DNA from 4 places in the Serratia sp. OS31 genome. Region 1 is predicted to be linked to each of the others. Evidence: predicted binding sites of a transcription regulator. Region 1 holds the regulator's gene; each other region holds the start of a gene.
What was found. The regulator PurR, encoded in region 1, represses purine synthesis genes. The targets are predictions, from matches to a motif close to CANGCAAACGTTTGCNTG.
Positions count from the first base shown of each region.

Region 2: H5P17_RS14450 (NCS2 family protein) is a predicted target of PurR. The motif match lies at 3,826-3,843, and genes of this name have one in related genera.
Region 3: H5P17_RS08125 (NCS2 family permease) is a predicted target of PurR. The motif match lies at 3,287-3,304, and genes of this name have one in related genera.
Region 4: purE (5-(carboxyamino)imidazole ribonucleotide mutase) is a predicted target of PurR. The motif match lies at 2,560-2,577, and genes of this name have one in related genera.

Region 1 is NZ_JACJFQ010000007.1:148,420-153,565, forward strand. It holds gene H5P17_RS08825 (C40 family peptidase) at 12-830, shown strand; gene sodB (superoxide dismutase [Fe]) at 1,024-1,602, shown strand; gene H5P17_RS08835 (YnhF family membrane protein) at 1,656-1,745, opposite strand; gene purR (HTH-type transcriptional repressor PurR) at 2,069-3,094, shown strand; gene punR (DNA-binding transcriptional activator PunR) at 3,129-4,037, opposite strand; gene punC (purine nucleoside transporter PunC) at 4,161-5,146, shown strand, end outside.
Region 2 is NZ_JACJFQ010000015.1:94,568-99,713, forward strand. It holds gene trmH (tRNA (guanosine(18)-2'-O)-methyltransferase TrmH) at 1-306, shown strand, start outside; gene recG (ATP-dependent DNA helicase RecG) at 303-2,384, shown strand; gene gltS (sodium/glutamate symporter) at 2,443-3,654, opposite strand; gene H5P17_RS14450 (NCS2 family protein) at 3,897-5,146, shown strand, end outside.
Region 3 is NZ_JACJFQ010000006.1:207,540-212,685, forward strand. It holds gene H5P17_RS08120 (Na+/H+ antiporter) at 1-1,615, opposite strand, end outside; gene H5P17_RS08125 (NCS2 family permease) at 1,800-3,161, opposite strand; gene H5P17_RS08130 (VOC family protein) at 3,500-3,907, opposite strand; gene H5P17_RS08135 (glutathione S-transferase family protein) at 3,955-4,623, opposite strand; gene H5P17_RS08140 (YdgH/BhsA/McbA-like domain containing protein) at 4,855-5,115, shown strand.
Region 4 is NZ_JACJFQ010000004.1:215,098-220,243, forward strand. It holds gene galE (UDP-glucose 4-epimerase GalE) at 1-809, shown strand, start outside; gene purK (5-(carboxyamino)imidazole ribonucleotide synthase) at 879-1,946, opposite strand; gene purE (5-(carboxyamino)imidazole ribonucleotide mutase) at 1,943-2,467, opposite strand; gene lpxH (UDP-2,3-diacylglucosamine diphosphatase) at 2,634-3,356, opposite strand; gene ppiB (peptidylprolyl isomerase B) at 3,367-3,861, opposite strand; gene cysS (cysteine--tRNA ligase) at 4,171-5,146, shown strand, end outside.

The sequences.
Region 1 (5,146 bases):
GTAACGTCGACATGCGTTTAATTCTTACGCTTTTTGTGCTGTTGTTTACGCAGCTATTCTTCAATCTGGCGCATGCTGCGCCGCAGGCGCGTATTGCCGCCGAGCAACGCAAAAGCCATGTCAACGAAGCCCGGCCCGATGACCGCAAGAAAAAGAAAGCGGTAAAAGCCAGCAAAAAAGCCAAAACCACCACCCCGCAGAAAACCGCTAAGCTTTCCAAAGCCAAAACGGAGAAAACCGCTAAAAAGATCGTCAGCGCCAAATCGAAAGGCAAAACTCAGAAAATAGCCAAAATCAAAGTTACCCCGCCGAAGAAGGGTTACAAAAAAGGCTATGGTCGCCACCGCGAAGCCGGTATGGCTACTGCGAAGTTGGTGCGTGATGATAAACCCTTGAAGCTGACTCCAGCGCACAAAAAACGCTACCAGCATGCCAAGCAAACCGCGATGGCCAAGCTGATGGACCAAATGGGCAAGCCTTACCGTTGGGGCGGTACTTCACCAAGAACCGGCTTCGACTGCAGCGGCCTGATTTACTACGCGTATAAAGACGTGGTGAAAATCAAAATGCCGCGCACCGCCAACGAGATGTACCACCTGCGCGACGCCGCGCCGATCAAGAGAAGCGAGCTGGAAAGCGGTGACCTGGTGTTCTTCCGCATTAATAACCGCGGCGTAGCAGACCATGTTGGCGTTTATCTGGGCAACGGCAAATTCATTCAGTCACCGCGTACCGGTGAAGAAATTCGGATCAGCCAGCTCGACAATGACTACTGGCAAAACCATTACATCGGCGCTCGCCGTGTAGTAACACCGAAAACCATTCGATAATTTCTTTGGCGGCTGGCTTGCCCAGCCGCTCTCCCCTGACTGATTTTCCTGCTGTCCCTAAAGCACCCAATCCTTTAGCCCGCCCCACTGTATTTCATCGCGAAAATTGCTAAGCTAAATATCCACAATAAAAACAGGCCAATTGCGTTTCCGTTGCTCTGACGGAAAATTGGCACTGTACAAGGAGGAAGCAATGTCGTTTGAACTGCCCGCACTACCTTATGAAAAAAACGCCCTCGAACCGCACATTTCGGCAGAAACCCTGGAATACCACTATGGCAAGCATCACAACGCCTACGTGGTCAACCTGAACAATCTGCTGAAAGGCAGCGAGTTTGCAGGCTCCTCCCTTGAAGCTATCATCAAGGCTTCCAGCGGCGGCATCTTCAACAATGCGGCCCAGGTATGGAATCACACCTTCTATTGGCACTGCCTGTCACCTCAGGGCGGCGGAGAGCCCCAGGGCAAACTGGCCGCGGCGATCAATCAGGCTTTTGGTTCTTTTACCGCCTTCCGGGAACAATTCAGCGACGCCGCGGTGAAAAACTTCGGCGCAGGCTGGACCTGGTTAGTGAAAAAACCGGATGGCTCGCTGGCGATTGTTAATACCTCGAACGCGGCCACGCCGCTGACCGGTGAAGACAAACCGCTGCTGACCGTCGACATTTGGGAACACGCCTACTACATCGATTATCGCAACGCACGACCGGCCTACCTGGAAAACTTCTGGGCGCTGGTTAACTGGACATTTGTGGAGGAAAATCTGGCGTAAAGCGGGGAAATACAACCAGGCGTAGCGAACTGCGCCTGGTTGACTGAAGAGTATCAGTTCAATGCAGCGGTGAAGCTAAAAGCGATAATCACAGCCAGCGCACCCAGGGTGGTGAACAGTGACATTTTCAAATCGGTATCCATTACAACTCCTTTTCAGATTGGGTTTCCCAAGGGTAAAAGGCACACAATTAATGTGTTAAACCATTTTCCCACAGTTGGCCGATAAAATCTTGTTATCATTTCCCAGTTTATAATACCGATTACCTCTTCCCCTTTTGCTCAATATGGGACAAAATTCGCAGTTCACAACTGTGTACCGGCAAAATGCCCCTCCTGACCAAGCGCTGACGACTTCAACACACTAAAAACTCAGTTTTCGCTTCTTTGGAGAAGGATCTACGCAGGCAAACGATTAACATCACACTTACATACTGCAACATGTGAGTTCAGGAGTCATTCTTTACATGGCAACGATTAAAGATGTGGCCAAACGCGCTGGCGTTTCCACCACCACCGTTTCGCACGTCATCAATAAGACTCGTTTCGTCGCCGAAGAGACAAAAGCGGCCGTTGGCGCCGCGATCAAAGAGCTGCACTATTCACCCAGCGCCGTGGCGCGCAGCCTCAAGGTCAACCACACCAAATCTATTGGTCTGCTGGCCACGTCGAGCGAAGCACCTTACTTTGCCGAAGTGATCGAGGCGGTGGAAAACAGCTGCTACAGCAAAGGCTATACGCTGATCCTGTGCAACTCGCATAACAATCTGGACAAACAACGCGCCTATCTGGCGATGTTGGCGCAAAAGCGCGTCGATGGTCTGTTAGTCATGTGTTCGGAATACCCGGACCAACTGCTCGGCATGCTGGAAGATTATCGCAATATCCCGATGGTCGTCATGGATTGGGGCGCTGCACGCGGTGACTTTACCGACACCATTATCGATAACGCCTTCGAAGGCGGCTATCTGGCCGGGCGCTACCTGATTGAACGCGGCCACCGCGATATCGGAGCCATTCCGGGCCAGCTGGCACGCAATACCGGCGGCGGCCGCCATCAGGGCTTTTTAAAAGCCATGGAAGAAGCCAATATCGACGTGCGCGAAGAGTGGATTGTTCAGGGCGACTTTGAGCCGGAATCCGGTTACAAGGCCATGCATCAGATACTGTCGCAGAAGCAACGCCCTACCGCGGTATTCTGCGGTGGCGATATCATGGCCATGGGGGCGATCTGCGCCGCCGATGAACTTGGGCTGCGCGTGCCGCAGGACATTTCGGTGATTGGCTACGATAACGTACGAAATGCCCGCTACTTCACCCCGGCACTGACCACGATCCATCAGCCCAAAGAACGTCTGGGTGAGATGGCGTTCACCATGCTGCTGGATCGCATTATCAGCAAACGTGAAGAGTCGCAGGTCATTGAGGTTCATCCCAAGCTGGTCGAGCGCCGTTCGGTCGCTGACGGCCCGTTCATCGATTATCGCCGCTAATTATCTGCGCCGGAAACCCTCGCGGTTTCCGGCGTCATTCTTCGCTTAGCCACTCCTGATTCAAGGTTTCACTGTCTCCCAGATAATCCAGTAACCAGGCCATCGCCGGTGACGGCGTATTTTGCTGCCAGGTCAGGCAACAAGGGCTGGCGGGAAATGGCTGTTGCAACTGTAGCGCCACCAGTTCCCCGCGCTGCACCAAAGGCAATACCCGATGCGCGGGCATCATGCCAACGCACAACCCGGCACACAGGCAATCTATCGCAGAGGCCCAGTCCGGCACCACCAGGCGTCGCTGGTTGTCCAACGTCCAGGTCACGCGTTTGGGCAGGTTGCGCGAAGTATCTTCCAGGCACAGCGACGGAAAAGGCCGGAGTTGATCGTCGTTCAACAGCCCTTCTATCGCGGCCAGAGGATGTTGTGGACTGGCCACGCACAGCCAGCACATATCCCCCATATCGCGAAAGGCGAAACCGCCGCCCACGGGCACCGCCCTTGTGGCACCGATCGCCATATCGGCACGACCGTCCACCAGCGCATCCCACACGCCATTAAACACCTCCGGCTGAACCAGCAGTTCGACGTCGGGGAAATGGCGGTAAAAATCCAGCACCAATTGGCGGCTACGCTGGGGTTTAACGATGATATCTACCGCAATTTTCAACTGGCCCCGCCAGCCGTTAGCCACCTGCTGGCACTGTCGTCGCGTGTCGAGCATTTTTTTGATGACACCACGCGCTTCCTGAATAAACAGCACGCCCGCCGGTGTCAGTTCCACGTCACGATGACGACGCTCAAACAGCGGCACCGCCAGCCATTGCTCCAGCTGCCGCACCGTGTAACTTACCGCCGACGGCACCCGATGCAGTTCCTGCGCCGCAGCGCTGAAACTGCCGGTACGGGCCACCGCATCGACGACATCCAGGGAATATTCAGACCACATAGTTTTGCCTTCAATTTTTTTAACAGCACCTCGCAAATATTACCGTTTCACAAGCAGAGATCCAGCCGGATACACTTGCCGGCGCTAAAAACCTGCGACAATAAAATATTAACGAGAAATACCATGCGAAATTCCTTTGGTTTTATGTTCTACCTTGCCGGCCTGAGCATGCTGGGTTACCTGGCCACCGACATGTACCTGCCCGCCTTTGGCATGATGCAGCAAGACCTGCAGATTTCCGCCGGGGCCATCAGCGCCAGCCTGAGTATCTTCCTGGCCGGGTTTGCCTTTGCACAACTGCTGTGGGGCCCGCTTTCCGATCGCCTAGGCCGTAAACCGGTGTTGCTGATCGGCCTGGCGCTGTTTGCCCTCGGCTGCCTCGGCATGCTGTGGGTACAAAATGCCGTGCAACTTTGGTCGCTGCGCTTTATCCAGGCGATTGGGGTTTGTTCCGCCGCCGTTACCTGGCAGGCGTTGGTGATTGACCGCTATCGCGAAGGCAAGGCTAACCGAGTGTTCGCCACCATTATGCCGCTGGTGGCTCTTTCACCGGCGCTGGCGCCATTGGTGGGTGCCTGGTTGCTGAACCACATGGGCTGGCGCGCCATTTTTGCCGTGTTGCTGGGCATCACCGTGATCCTGTTGCTGCCGACGCTGATGCTGAAAGAAAGCGCCAAAACCGTGCCTTCCACCGACAATAAGAAGAGCGCGCTCAGCTTCATGCAACTGCTGAAATCTCGCATTTTCAGCGGCAACGTCATGATCTTTGCCGCCTGTTCTGCCGGTTTCTTCGCCTGGCTGACCGGTTCGCCGTTTATTCTTGGCGAGATGGGCTACAGCCCGAATGATATCGGCCTTAGCTATGTGCCGCAGACTCTGGCTTTCTTATTGGGAGGCTATGGTTGCCGTACCGCGTTAAACCGCATGAATGGCAACACCTTGTTGCCCTGGCTGCTGGTAGTTTATGGCATCAGTATGGTTGCATTATATCTGGTTGCCACGTTAACTCAGCCCACGCTTACTACGTTGTTAATTCCGTTCTGCGTGATGGCGTTGGTCAACGGAGCCATTTACCCTATCGTGGTAGCCAATGCGTTGACCCCGTTCCC
Region 2 (5,146 bases), on a different contig from region 1:
GCACTTGCCGATCAGGATATTATCATTCCGATGATCGGTATGGTGCAGTCGCTCAACGTGTCGGTTGCCTCAGCCTTGATCCTGTACGAAGCGCAACGCCAGCGGCAAAATGCCGGTCTGTACCGCCGTGAGCACAGTATGCTCGACGCAGAAGAGCAACAGCGTCTGCTGTTTGAAGGCGGCTATCCGGTGCTGGCCAACGTGGCTAAACGTAAAAAACTGCCGCGTCCTCATATTGATCAACAGGGCCAGGTGGTCGCCGATGCCGAATGGTGGGCGGCCATGCAGGCGACGGTACGCAAATGAAAGGCCGTCTGCTGGATGCTGTCCCACTCACCACGCTTTCCGGGGTTGGCGCCAGCCAGGCAGGCAAACTGGCCAAGATTGGCCTGGAAACCATTCAAGATCTGTTGCTGCACCTGCCGCTGCGTTATGAAGATCGCACCCGCCTCTATCCGATAAACGACCTGCAGCCTGGTATTTTTGCCACAGTGGAAGGCGAAGTACTGCGTACCGACATCAGTTTTGGACGGCGGCGCATGCTGACCTGCCAGATCAGCGACGGTACCGGCCTGCTCACCCTGCGTTTCTTCAATTTCAACGCAGCGATGAAAAACAGCCTGGCCACCGGCCGTCGCGTGACCGCCTACGGTGAAGTCAAACGCGGCAACCACGGCGCCGAAATTATTCACCCTGAATATCGCATTCAAGGGGAAAGCAGCGAAGTTGAGCTGCAAGAGTCATTGACACCGGTCTATCCCACCACCGAAGGCATCCGCCAGGCCACGTTGCGCAAGCTGACCGATCAGGCGCTGGAGTTGCTGGATACCTGCGCCATTGCCGAACTGCTGCCGCCGGAACTGAGCGGCGGGCTGATGAGCCTGCCACAGGCGCTGCATACCCTGCACCGCCCGCCGCCGGATATCCAATTGGCAGATTTGGAACAGGGCAAGCACCCGGCGCAAAAACGTCTGATCCTGGAAGAGCTGTTGGCGCATAACCTCAGCATGCTGGCGGTCCGAGCCGGTGCGCAGAGCTATCAGGCGCTGCCGTTAATGCCCGACGACCGGCTTAAAAAGCAATTCCTCGCCCAGTTGCCCTTTTCCCCCACCGGCGCGCAAGATCGCGTAGTGGCCGATATTGAAGCCGACATGCAAAAAGGCTTCCCGATGATGCGCCTGGTGCAAGGCGACGTCGGTTCAGGCAAAACGCTGGTGGCCGCGCTGGCAGCACTGCGCGCTATCGCTCACGGCAAGCAGGTGGCGTTAATGGCCCCGACGGAACTGCTGGCCGAACAGCACGCCAATAACTTCCGTCAGTGGTTCGAACCGCTGGGGTTAGAGGTTGGCTGGTTGGCCGGCAAGCAAAAAGGCAAGGCGCGTATCGCACAGCAAGAGGCAATTGCCAGCGGGCAGGTCTCCATGGTGGTCGGTACCCACGCCATCTTCCAGGAACAGGTGCAATTTTCCGGTCTGGCGCTGGTGATCATCGATGAACAGCACCGTTTTGGCGTACACCAGCGGCTGGCACTGTGGGAGAAAGGTGAGGAGCAAGGCTTCCATGCCCATCAGCTGATCATGACCGCCACGCCAATCCCCCGCACGCTGGCAATGACGGCCTATGCCGATCTCGACACTTCGGTGATCGACGAACTGCCGCCGGGTAGAACGCCGGTCACTACCGTCGCCATTCCAGACACCCGGCGCGCCGATATTATTCAGCGGGTAAAAAGCGCCTGCATGGAAGAAGGCCGACAGGCGTACTGGGTTTGTACGCTGATCGAAGAATCCGAACTGCTGGAAGCTCAGGCAGCGGAAGCCACCTGGGAAGAATTGAAAATCGCACTCCCGGAGCTGAAAGTGGCGCTGGTGCACGGGCGCATGAAAGCTCAAGAGAAGCAGGCGGTAATGCAGGCCTTCAAGCAGGGCGAACTGCAGCTGTTAGTGGCGACCACGGTCATCGAGGTTGGCGTCGACGTGCCCAATGCCAGCCTGATGATTATCGAAAACCCGGAGCGACTGGGGCTGGCCCAGTTGCACCAGTTGCGGGGTCGTGTAGGCCGCGGCGCCGTGGCGTCTCACTGCGTATTGTTGTACAAAACACCGTTGAGCAAAACGGCACAAAAGCGTCTGCAGGTGCTGCGTGACAGCAATGACGGCTTCGTTATTGCCCAACGCGATCTGGAAATCCGTGGTCCCGGCGAACTGTTGGGCACGCGCCAAACCGGCAGCGCAGAGTTCAAAGTGGCGGATTTGCTGCGCGATCAGGCGATGATCCCGGAAGTACAACGCGTCGCTCGCCATATCCACCAGCAGTACCCGGAGCATGCCCGAGCCCTGATTGAGCGCTGGCTACCGGAGAAAGCACGTTACTCCAACGCCTGATTTTCAGGCAGAGAAAAGGCGCCAAATAGGCGCCTTTTCCATTATTACGACCGGTTAATCAGCCAATAGTCGGAAACACCGGCAACAGCAGATACAGCTTAATCACAATCGCGTTGGCGATATCGATAAAGAACGCCCCCACCATAGGCACCACCAGAAACGCCAGGTGCGATGGACCGAAGCGATCGGTAATCGCCTGCATGTTGGCGATCGCCGTAGGCGTGGCTCCCATGCCGAAACCGCAGTGGCCCGCAGCCAGCACCGCTGCATCGTAATTTTTACCCATCACCCGGTAGGTAACGAAGATTGCGTACAGCGCCATCACCAGCGTCTGTACGGCCAGGATCGCCAGCATTGGCAGCGCCAGAGAAGCCAGCTCCCACAAACGCAGGCTCATCAGCGCCATCGCCAGAAACAGCGACAGGCTAACGTTGCCCAACACCGATACCGCTCGCTCAAATACGGTATAGAACCCGGTGAAGGCCAGGGTGTTGCTGAGGATCACCCCAACGAACAGCACGCAAACAAAGTTGGGTAATTCAAATACCGTGCCGCTCAGCAAGCCGGAGATAAACTGCCCCAGGCTCAGACAGATGGCGATCATGGCGATGGTTTCAATCATGATCAGCGAGGTGATCAAACGGCCGCTCTCCGGTTTTTCAAAGCCGCTTGGCTGGACGCTGTCATCCGGCGAGCCTTCCGGGGTGGAAGAGTGCTTCACCAGGTAACGCGCCACCGGACCGCCAATCAGGCCGCCCAGAACCAGGCCGAAGGTGGCACAGGCCATCGCCACTTCCGTGGCATTTTCAAAGCCGTAGCGTTCGATAAACAGCTTGCTCCAGGCCGCCCCGGTGCCGTGGCCGCCGGACAGGGTAATGGAGCCGGCGATCAGGCCCATCAGCGGGTCCAGACCCAGCATTTTCGCCATGCCGATGCCGATGGCGTTCTGCACCAGCAGCAGGCCCAGCACCACAAACAGGAATACCATTAATGCCTTGCCACCCGCGCGCAACCGCGACAGGTTGGCGTTCAAACCGATGGTGGCGAAGAAGGCCAACATTAACGGGTCTTTCAGCGACATATCGAAGCTGATTTCCCAATTAACGAACTTTTTCAGGGCTAACAACAGGAGCGCCACCAGTAAACCACCGGCGACAGGAGCGGGAATGGTGTATTTCCTCAACAGGGGGATGCTGGTGACGCATTTGCCCCCAAGGAGCAGAACCAATGTTGCTGCGACTAACGTGCCATAAGTATCAAGATGAAACATCCAGTTACTCCATGTAAGGGAAAAGATCCAATTAATAAATAATAAGTTAGAGAAAACCGCTTAGTTTTTAAAACTTGATGAGTGCAGGATTAGAAGTAAAAAACGCTGATAACACAAGAAAAAATGAACGAAAATGCGACATAAGTGACGATACTGCTAACAAAGCATTAACGCGCAACCGTTTGCTTTTATGGGCCAAATCATTAAAATGCCTGCTTTGCCGTTTCTGGAAATGCCACACCATGACCCAGCCATCCGCCGAGCTCGATGCTGCGCAAAAAGCATCCGCCACTCCCCGCAACAGTGAACTGATTTATCGTCTGGAAGATCGCCCGCCGCTGCCGCAAACGCTGTTTGCCGCCGGTCAGCACCTGCTGGCAATGTTCGTTGCGGTGATCACCCCGGCTCTGCTGATCTGCCAGGCGCTCGGTCTGCCGGCGCAGGACACTCAGCACATTATCAGTATGTCGCTGTTCGCCTCCGGCCTGGCCTCTATTTTACAAATCAAAACCTGGGGGCCCGTCGGCTCAGGCTTGCTGTCTATTCAGGGCACCAGCTTTAATTTTGTTTCGCCGCTGATTATGGGCGGGCTGGCGCTGAAAAACGGCGGCGCGGACGTTCCCACCATGATGGCTGCGCTGTTCGGTACGCTGATGGTCGCCTCCTGTACCGAGATCCTGCTGTCACGCGTGTTGCACTTGGCACGGCGCATCATCACTCCGCTGGTTTCCGGCATTGTGGTGATGATTATCGGCTTGTCGCTGATCCAGGTCGGACTGACCTCCATCGGCGGTGGCTATGCCGCGATGAACGGGGGCAGCTTCGGCGCGCCCAAAAATCTGCTGCTGGCCGGTGCGGTTCTACTGGTCATTATCCTGCTTAACCGTCAGCGCAATCCCTACCTGCGCGTTGCCTCGTTGGTGATTGCCATGGCGGTGGGCTATCTGCTGGCCTGGGCCATGGGCATGCTGCCAGAAAGCCAGCCGACTCCCGAAACGGCAGCAATCATCATTCCGACCCCGCTGTATTACGGCCTGGGCTTTGACTGGAATTTGCTGTTGCCGCTGATGCTGATCTTTATGGTCACCTCGCTGGAAACTATCGGCGATATCACCGCGACCTCTGACGTGTCGGAACAACCGGTCAGTGGCCCACTGTATATGAAACGCCTTAAGGGCGGCGTACTGGCCAACGGCCTGAACTCCATGTTGTCGGCGGTGTTCAATACCTTCCCCAACTCCTGCTTCGGTCAGAACAATGGCGTGATCCAACTGACCGGCGTCGCCAGCCGCTACGTCGGCTTCGTGGTGGCGCTGATGCTGATCGCGCTGGGGTTGTTCCCGGCGGTGGCCGGCTTCGTGCAGCACATTCCTGAACCGGTGTTGGGCGGCGCCACCCTGGTGATGTTCGGCACCATTGCAGCCTCCGGGGTTCGCATCGTGTCTCGTGAACGCCTGAACCGTCGTGCAATCATGATTATGGCGCTGTCGTT
Region 3 (5,146 bases), on a different contig from region 1:
GGTCGAGATCGTGCAGGAGCTTCTGCAGCGTCTCGTTGCTGATTTTCTGCGTGGCGCGCAGGTGATATAGCTCGCCGCGCTCTGCGCGCAGCGCAGTCAGGCGGAAACGACGCTCGAGGTTTTCCAGCATCAGCGCATTTTCGATATCGTCTTTGGTGGTGATGCGCCGCCGCAGCGTCCCCACCACTCGCGAACTGATCTCTTTCAGCACCTGCGGATCGAGGTTTTCCTCGGTATCGACCGCCAATCGCTCTTCCATTTTGTTGATGCTTTCGATCGCCACTTCGGCTGCCATGGCGATTGCCATCCGCTCTTCGCTCTTGCTGACGCTCTTATCCGCCACCTGAACGCCACGCAGCAACAGCGGCAGCGCCAGTACCCCGGCAATCAACGAAAGCAGGATCACCCCAGCGGCGATAAACACCAGTTGGTAACGCGCAGGGAAGGCGGTGCCATCACTCAGCAACAGCGGAATTGACAGCACACCGGCCAGCGTAATCGCCCCTCGCACCCCGGCAAACGACGCTACCCACAGCTCGCGGGTGGTGTATTCACCGAACTGCAACGGCCGCTTTTTCATAAAGCGACGGCTGGCGTTTTTCATCAGCCACAGCCAGGTAAAACGCAATACCAGCAGCGCCGCGTAGATAATCGCCACGTCGGCAAACAGGTACCAGGTCTGAATGGTCGGATCCAGCTCCGCCTGCAGGATAGAGGTTTCCAGGATCCCCGGCAGCTGCAGGCCCAACATGATGAACACCATGCCGTTGAACACAAACTCCAGCATCGCCCAGACGCTGTTGGCGCGCAGGCGCATCGCCAGCGGCGCGTTACGGATCACGCCGGACTGGCTGATGGTCATCCCCGCCGCTACCGCAGCCAGGATCCCGGAGACGCCAATGTGTTCGGCAATCAGGTAAGAGGCAAAAGGCAACAGCAGCAGGAAGACGATCTGCGTCGCCGGGTCATCACCACTCCAGCGGCTCATGATCCGCAAAGATTTACTGTAGAGCCAGGTGACCGCTACGCCGGCCAGCAGGCCGCCGATCGCCACCTTGAGAAACTCGAGTGTCGCGCCGCCCACGGTAAACACCATGGTGCCCATCGCCACCGCGATAGCGAATTTGAGTGAAACCAGGCCGGACGCATCGTTCATCAGCGCCTCGCCTTCCAGCACGCCCATGATCGGCTTCGGAATACGCCCTTTACCGACAATGCCGGACAGCGCCACGGCATCCGTTGGCGACAGCACCGCCGCCAGCGCAAACGCCGCCACCAGAGGAATGCCCGGCACCATGGCATAAATCAGATAACCGACGCCGACCACGGTGATCAGCACCAATACCAGCGCCAGGCCAAGAATTTCGCGACCGTGGTGCAAAAACTCCCGCGTCGGGGTTTTCCAGCCATCGGCAAACAGCAGCGGCGGGATAAACAGCACCAGGAACAGTTCAGGGTCAAAGTCGACGTGCAGCCCGAAATGCGGCCAGGCCAACAGGGCCCCGATACCGATTTGCATTAACGGCAGCGGCACCTGGAACGGCAACATGCGAGTCACCACCCCGGACAGGGAGACCACCAGGATTAATATGAGGATTGTAAAAAAGATTTCCATGCTTTCCTTAGACTCTTGGGTTCAGACTACATCTCTGATGTATACCCGATAGTAGATCACTTTTTTTACGGCGGTTAAAGCTTGTTGTGCCTTTCAAAATGCAGCATCGGCAGAAGGAGATTTATCTGAATCAGAAGTGGGGACAAACACCCCCGCCGGAGCGACGGGGGAAACGACATAGCGGTTAGATTGCCCAGCCGCCGGCATAGAATGCCACCAGCGCCACGGCGATCAGCACGGTGCCGATATTCAGCCGACGCCATTCACCGGAGAAGATACGGCCAATCACCAATGAGCTGAAGCCCAGCATGATACCGGTGACGATATTGCAGGTCAGCACGATAAACACGGCGCACAGCAGGCCGGACATGGCATCGACAAAATCATTGAAGTCCAGTTTGGTGACGTTGCTCAGCATCAACAGGCCGACGTACATCAGCGCCGGTGCGGTCGCGTAAACCGGCACCAGATAAGACAATGGCGACAGGAACAGGATCAGCAAGAACAGCAGGCCGACCACGGTCGCGGTCAGGCCGGTTTTGCCGCCCGCTGCCGTACCCGCTGCGGATTCAATATAAACCGCCGCCGGGGCCGCACCGACCAAACCAGAGAAAATGCTGCTCAGGGAGTCCGAAGTCAGCGCTTTACCGCCGTTGATGATTTGCCCGTCTTTATCCAGCAGGTTGGCCTGGCCGGCCACCGCACGGATAGTACCGGTGGCGTCAAACACCGCGGTCATCACCAGCGCCAGCACGCTCGGCAATACCACCGGCTGCAATGCGCCCATGATATCCAGGCTGAAAATCAACGAGTTGCCGTTGGCATCCGCCAGGCTTGGCATCGCGAAGAGGCCCTGGTATTTCACCGCCGGGTCAAACACCAGCCCCACCACCGAAATGGTGATGATCACCAGCAGAATACCGCCGGGAACGCGCAGTTTTTCCAGCCCGAAAATCACCGCCAACCCGAGCAGCGTCATCACGACCGGGAACGAAGTGAATGCGCCCAGGGCCACCGGCAGGCCGTCCAGCGGGTTTTTTACCACCAGACCAACGCCGTTAGCCGCAATCAGCAACAGGAACAGGCCGATACCGATGCCGGTGCCATGGGCTACGCCCATCGGTAAATTGCGCAGGATCCAGGCGCGAATGCCGGTTACCGAAATAATGGTAAAGAGCACGCCCATCAGGAATACCGCCCCCAACGCCACCGGAATGCTGATGTGTTGGCCCAGCACCAGACTGAACGCCGTGAAGGCGGTCAGTGAAATCGCACAGCCGATGGCCATCGGCAAATTGGCCCATAACCCCATCAGCAACGAACCGAGGCCCGCCACCAGGCAGGTGGCGACAAACACCGCCGTGGGTGGGAAGCCGGCTTTGCCCAGCATGCTCGGCACCACGATCACCGAGTACACCATCGCCAGGAAGGTGGTTAGCCCCGCCACCACTTCCTGACGCACGGTGCTGCCACGCGCAGAAATATTAAAATAACCATCAAGCCCGCCTTTTGGTTTAACGGCGTTATTCGCTTGAGAATTCGACATGTTGCTGTCCCCTGTGTTTCATTGCCAGCCCGTTTAAAGAGGCTTGTTATTCCGCCCACGCATGTTCATTAGGGTAACGTTTGCTTTTCTGCCCCTTGCTCACGTCGCCAACCGGCGTCGCATAAAAGGCAAACGTTTAACTCACAGTGAATGGTGCGGGTAATTTATGGTGGTTTATTCAAGGCAAACGATTATCCAGCCTTCCATACCGTCTGATCAACCAAAGATCGCGCCAATTTATGCAGAAAAGCACTGGGATCAATCATTATCGAAAACACGGTATTTGTCTCATAGGTAAATCCGATGGGAACGCCCCCCTTTCGGAGGGCAAAAGCGGGCTACTGAGCCTGTGCCGCCTTTTCATCCATGTACATCAGTTCCCAGATGTGTCCGTCCAGATCCTGAAAACCGTGCCCGTACATAAAGCCATAATCTTGCGGCTGGTTATAGGTATTGCCGCCGGCGGCAATCGCCTTGCGCACCAGGTCGTCAACCGCCGCCCTGTTAGGCTGCGACAGGCATATCAGCACTTCGGTCGCCTTTCTGGCATCGCCGATAGGGTTCGGAGTGAACATTTTGAATTTGTCGTGGGTTAACAGCATCACATAGATGCTGTCGCTGACCACCATGCAGGCGGCGGTATCATCGGTGAACTGCGGATTGAAGCTAAAACCCAGCCGGGTGAAGAATTCAATGGAAACGGGCAGATCGCCCACCGGCAGGTTAACAAAGATTTGCGTAGCCATGGGCTACCTCCGACGAAGAGTGACCTCATCGAGTATAGCCCACTCGCTCATTTCAGCAGGTCATAAGGCCCACCCTGCTCCAGTGCCCGCTGGTAGGCCGGACGCGTATGGATACGCTGCAAATAGCCACGCAGCTTCGGGCAGCCGTCCAGTGCGCCACGCGCCGCCATCGCTTCCAGCGGGAAACTCATCTGGATGTCCGCCGCGCTGAATTCATTGCCGACAAACCAGGTGCTTTTCTCCAGGTGTTGCTCAAGATAGTCGCAGTGCGGAGCGATCTGTTTATCCAGATACTCCCGCTGTACGCCTTTGCCAATGGCCCCCGCCACCGGCCGTAATAACCAGGGAATCGGCGGCTGCCCTAGACGGCTAAACACCAGCTTCATCAACAACAGCGGCATCAACGACCCTTCGGCATAATGCAGCCAGTAACGATACTGCTGACGAGCGTGATAATCGGTGGGGATAAACTGCCCCTGGGCATCGTAGGCTTCCTGCAGGTATTCAATAATGGCGCCGGACTCCGCCAGCGTCAGATCGCCATCGACAATCACTGGCGACTTGCCAAGCGGATGGATTTTTTTCAACTCCGGCGGCGCCAGCATGGTTTGCGGATCGCGCTGATAGCGCTGCACCTGGTACGGCACACCCAATTCTTCCAAAAACCACAGGATGCGCTGCGATCGCGAGTTATTTAGATGGTGCACGATAATCATGGGGCTTCTCCACTCTGTTGCCATACCCGATATATGCCGAGGCTTCTGGTTAAAGGGTAGTGGTGAATTATCCCGCCTGCCAACAAGGCCATCTGGCGCTCAAATTTAAATCAATAAATTTGACAGAGATACTCAAAACTCTCCGATTTTCTCTTTGGGTACGACGGCCTATTATCTAACACATCGAGAGACAACAGCCTCTCACCTAAAAAATACCCTGAGGATTGAATCATGAAAAACATCAAATTTTTTGCTACCGCTCTGCTGCTGACCACCGCTTCTTTCGCCAGCGTTGCCGCTGACCAACCTGCTAACCAGCCTGCGGCCGGTGCCCAGAAAATCGGTGTGGTGTCCGTGAGCGGCGCTTCCAACCTGAGCACGCTGGAAAATGAACTGGCCAGCAAAGCCGCTGCATCAGGCGCCAGCTCTTACCGCATCATCTCCGCCGGTGGCCAGAACAAACTGTACGGCACCGCAGAAATCTTCAACTGATCGTCAGACAGTAAACTGATGGAAGAAAGAA
Region 4 (5,146 bases), on a different contig from region 1:
AGGCGCACCAGATTACCTCGGTGATCCATTTTGCCGGCCTGAAGGCGGTAGGGGAGTCTACCCGGAAACCCCTGGAGTATTATCAGAACAACGTGACGGGCACGCTGGTGTTGCTGGAAGCGATGCGTCAGGCCGGCGTTAACCGGTTTATCTTTAGCTCCTCCGCCACGGTGTACGGTGAAAATGCGCCAGTGCCTTATCGCGAGGATATGCCGATCGGCGGCACTACCAGCCCCTATGGCACCTCCAAGTGGATGGTCGAGCAGATCCTGCAGGACTTTGCCAAGGCCGAGCCGGCATTTTCGATTATCGCGCTGCGCTATTTCAATCCGGTAGGCGCCCATGAATCAGGGCTGATTGGCGAGGACCCCAGCGGCATTCCCAATAACCTGCTGCCGTATATCGCGCAGGTCGCCATTGGCCAGCGTGAAAGCCTGAGCGTGTTTGGCGGCGATTACCCGACCAAAGACGGCACCGGCGTGCGCGATTATATTCATGTGATGGACGTTGCCCAGGGCCACCTGGCGGCGATGGATCACTTAACGCAGGTAGCTGGTTTCAAAGCCTATAATCTGGGTTCTGGGGTAGGTTATTCGGTATTGGATATGGTGCGGGCGTTTGAGAAAGCTTCGGGGGTCACCATCCCCTACCAGATTTTACCGCGCCGTGCGGGTGACCTGCCCGCCTTCTGGGCCGATGCCAGCCTGGCGAAACAGGAACTGGGCTGGGAAGTACAACGCGGCCTTGACCTGATGATGCGCGATACCTGGAATTGGCAAAGCAAAAATCCTCAGGGCTACCGCCAATAGCTTTTCATCGACAATAAAAAAGGGTTCAGCTCTGAGAGTTGAACCCTTTATTTTGGTTCGGCGTAACGCTTAAGCCAGCTTCTGCTGCGCCCAGGCCAAACCGCTTTGGTATTCGGCCGGTAACAGCGGTGCCAAAGCCTGCAATGCCTGTTGCAGTACGGCAGCGTCAGGATCGTTCAGGTTGAGATGCCCAACCTTGCGGCCTTCGCGCACCTCTTTCTCGTACCAGTGCAGATGCACCAGCGGTAACGCCAGCCACTGCTGATTTACCGCGGTGCCGATCAGGTTGACCATCACCGACGGGGTGCTCACGACGGGTTTCGGCAGCGGCAGGGCGAGAATGGCGCGCAGGTGCAGTTCGAACTGGCTGATAGACGCGCCGTTCTGCGTCCAGTGGCCGCTGTTGTGTACCCGGGGAGCCAGCTCGTTAATCAGCAGGCTATCGCCGACGATAAAGCACTCCATCGCCATGACGCCGACGTAGTTCAGTTCATCGAGGATCGCCGCCAGCATCCGTTCAGCCTGCTGTTGCAGCGCTGGGTTGGGCTGCGGCAACGCCACGCTGGTGCGCAGAATGCCTTCTTCATGCAGGTTATGGGTTAGCGGATAAAACACCGATTTACCGTCGTGCCCGCGTGCGCCAACCAACGAAACTTCGCCGGAGAAGTTAATCCCCTGTTCAACGATGCATTCGCCATAGGCATCGGCCGGCAGTTCGGCTTCCTGGCCAGGGCGCAGACGCCATTGACCCCGGCCGTCGTAACCGCCCACGCGACGTTTGACTATCGCCAGTTCGCCCAGGGCCGCGAACACCTGCGGCCACTCGGTGGCGTCGGCCAGCAACTGCCACGGCGCGGTAGCCAGGCCGAGCTGATCGAGCAACTGTTTTTGCGTCAGTCGGTCTGCCAGACGGGGGAAAATATCGCGGTTAACGAAGCTGTTGTGGGTCGCCAGTTCACGCGTCAGCGCGGTTTCCGGCCAACGCTCGATTTCAGCGGTGATCACACTGTTTTGATAAGGTACCGCTTCCGGCTCGGCGTCGAGGCCAACCGGATAAACGGCGATACCCAGCGGTTCACCGGCCTGGCGCAGCATGCGCCCCAATTGACCGTTACCCAGTACGCAAACCGGCTTCATGCTTCCTCCCGTGGGTCCGGGTTGTTCAGCACCTCGTCGGTCTGCGCCTGACGCCAGTCTGCCAGACGCTGCGCCAGCGCGGCGTCATGCAACGCCAGAATTTGTGCCGCCAGCAGTGCGGCATTGGCAGCACCGGCCTTGCCGATCGCCAGAGTACCGACCGGAATACCGCGCGGCATTTGCACGATGGAATACAGGCTGTCTACGCCGCTTAAGGCAGCGCTTTGCACCGGCACACCCAGCACCGGCACCAGGGTTTTCGCCGCCAGCATGCCCGGCAGGTGCGCAGCACCGCCCGCACCGGCAATGATCACGCCAATACCCTTGGCACTTGCCTGTTCGGCAAAGCTGAACAGCTTGTCTGGCGTGCGATGAGCGGAAACGACTTCGACATGGAACGGGACATCGAGTGAGGTCAGGACTTCGGCCGCAAACTGCATGGTGGCCCAGTCACTTTTCGATCCCATTACAATTGCGATTTTAACCTCAGCGTGAGTGGCTGAAGCGGCGTTGGCTCCCATGGGTGTAAGGCTCCTGTAATTGTACAAACGACGGCCGATTGCCTGCGGCGGGAGGCCGAATGAGGGCGTAGAGCATACCATGAGCGAACGGCGAGGAAAACGGTTGCGTCGCCGGTTTTCATCGTCAAAAGCGCGAATGTTTTTACCGGCGTGGGAAGTCAGAAGCTTAGAAAGGGAATTGGATCAGTTCGACGGCGTCAGCGCTGACTTTGATCATCGAGCCTTCTTCATGCCAGGCACCCAGCACCACGCGATGGGCCTTGCCGTTGCTCAGCGCCAGCTCGTGTACTGCCGGACGATGAGTGTGGCCGTGGATCATCCAGTGCACCTGATGGTTCACCATCGCCTGTTCGACCGCCTGTGGGTTGACGTCCATGATGGCGTCCGATTTGTATTGGTTGCTTTGCCGACTGCGGGCACGCATTTTAGCGGCGATCTTAAGGCGCCAGCGCAATGGCATTGCCAGGAACAATTTCTGGATCAGCGGGTTGTGTACTTTGCGGCGGAACTGTTGGTAGGCCTGATCGTCGGTACACAGCGTGTCGCCGTGCAGGATCAGGATTTTGCGGCCATACAGGTCCAGCACTTTTTCTTCCGGCAGCAGCTGCATGCCGCTGGCGCGGGCAAAGCGCTTGCCCACCAGAAAATCACGGTTGCCGTGGATAAAGTAGCAGGGCACGCCTGCCTGTTGCAGCGTCTTCAGCGCCGCGGCGATTTCAGCGTGCAAAGGTTCGGGATCGTCATCGCCGATCCAGGCTTCGAACAGGTCACCGAGAATGTACAGGGCTTCGGCATGTATGGCATCTTGCCGCAAAAAACGCAGAAAACCGGCAGTGATTGCCGGTTCCTGTGCGCTTAAGTGCAGATCTGCAATGAACAGCGTGTTCATTCAGCTGCGATTACTCGCTGACGGTAACGCTGGTGACGATCACGTCTTCTACCGGTACGTCCTGGTGCATGCCGCTGCGGCCAGTTTTCACGGCTTTGATCTTGTTAACCACGTCCATGCCTTCAACCACTTCAGCAAACACGCAGTAGCCCCAACCCTGGGCGTTTTCGCCGCGGAAGTTCAGGAAGTCGTTGTCTGCTACGTTGATGAAGAACTGTGCGGTCGCGGAGTGTGGATCGTTGGTACGCGCCATTGCCAGGGTGCCGGTGGTGTTTTTCAGACCGTTGTTGGCTTCGTTCTTGATGGTGGCTTTGGTGTCTTTCTGGTTCATACCCGGCTCAAAACCGCCGCCCTGAATCATGAAACCATTGATAACACGGTGGAAAATGGTGTTGTTGTAGAAACCGTCACGGCAGTAGTTCAGGAAGTTTTCAACGGTAACCGGCGCTTTGTCCGCAAAGGTGTTGATAACGATGTCGCCGTGATTAGTGTGGAAAGTAACCATAGTTTTAGTCCTAACAAGATGAAGTGAGATGTCACATGGAGCGAGTGAACTATCAGACCGCCGTTATAACATATCTCCTTTAATGAGTCAGCAGCGGCTAAACCGCGCTCAGGCTGTGGTAAATCGCCATTTGTTATATTATAACACTGGTGGCGATCGCTGATTTATCACCGTTTTCCACCTCTGAGCTCAGCAAAGCGCGGCCTTAACCTTGCATTAGATCAGGCTTCGGGTTTCAATACGCTGCTGGGTGAACAACCTTAACCCTGGTTATCATTTTTGTTATCACGCACACCACGGAATGTCCCGATGCTAAAGATTTTTAATACCCTGAGTCGTCAAAAAGAGGAATTTAAACCCATTCATGCCGGTAAAGTGGGCATGTACGTGTGCGGGGTAACCATCTATGACCTGTGTCATATCGGACACGGGCGTACCTTCGTTGCTTTCGACGTGGTGGCGCGTTATCTGCGTTATCTCGGCTACTCGTTGAACTACGTGCGTAACGTCACCGACGTTGACGACAAAATTATCCGCCGGGCGACTGAAAATGGCGAAAGCTGCGATCAACTGACTGCACGCATGCTGGCGGAGATGCACGCCGACTTCGATTCTCTGCTGATCGAGCGTCCGGACATCGAACCGCGTGCGACCCAGCATATCGCCGAGATCATTGAGATAACCCAACGCCTGATCGATCGCGATCACGCATATGTGGCCAGCAACGGCGACGTGATGTTCTCCATCGACAGCGATCCGCAATACGGTTTGCTGTCACGCCAGGATCTGGATCAGCTGCAGGCCGGTGCGCGCGTGGAAATCGACGATGTGAAACGCAACCCGATGGACTTCGTGCTGTGGAAGATGTCCAAGCCGGGCGAACCGAGCTGGGCGTCGCCTTGGGGCGCAGGGCGTCCGGGTTGGCACATTGAATGTTCTGCCATGAACTGCAAGCAGCTTGGCACCCATTTTGATATCCACGGCGGCGGTTCCGATCTGATGTTCCCGCATCACGAGAACGAAATTGCCCAGTCGAGCTGTGCCCATGACGGCCCGTACGTCAACTATTGGATGCACTCCGGCATGGTGATGATCGACAAAGAAAAAATGTCGAAATCCCTGGATAACTTCTTCACTATCCGCGACGTGCTGGGTTACTACGACGCTGAAACCGTGCGTTACTTCCTGATGTCCGGCCACTATCGCAGCCAGTTGAACTACAGCGAAGAGAACCTGAAGCAGGCACGTACCGCGCTGGAACGCCTCTACACCGCGCTGCGCGGCA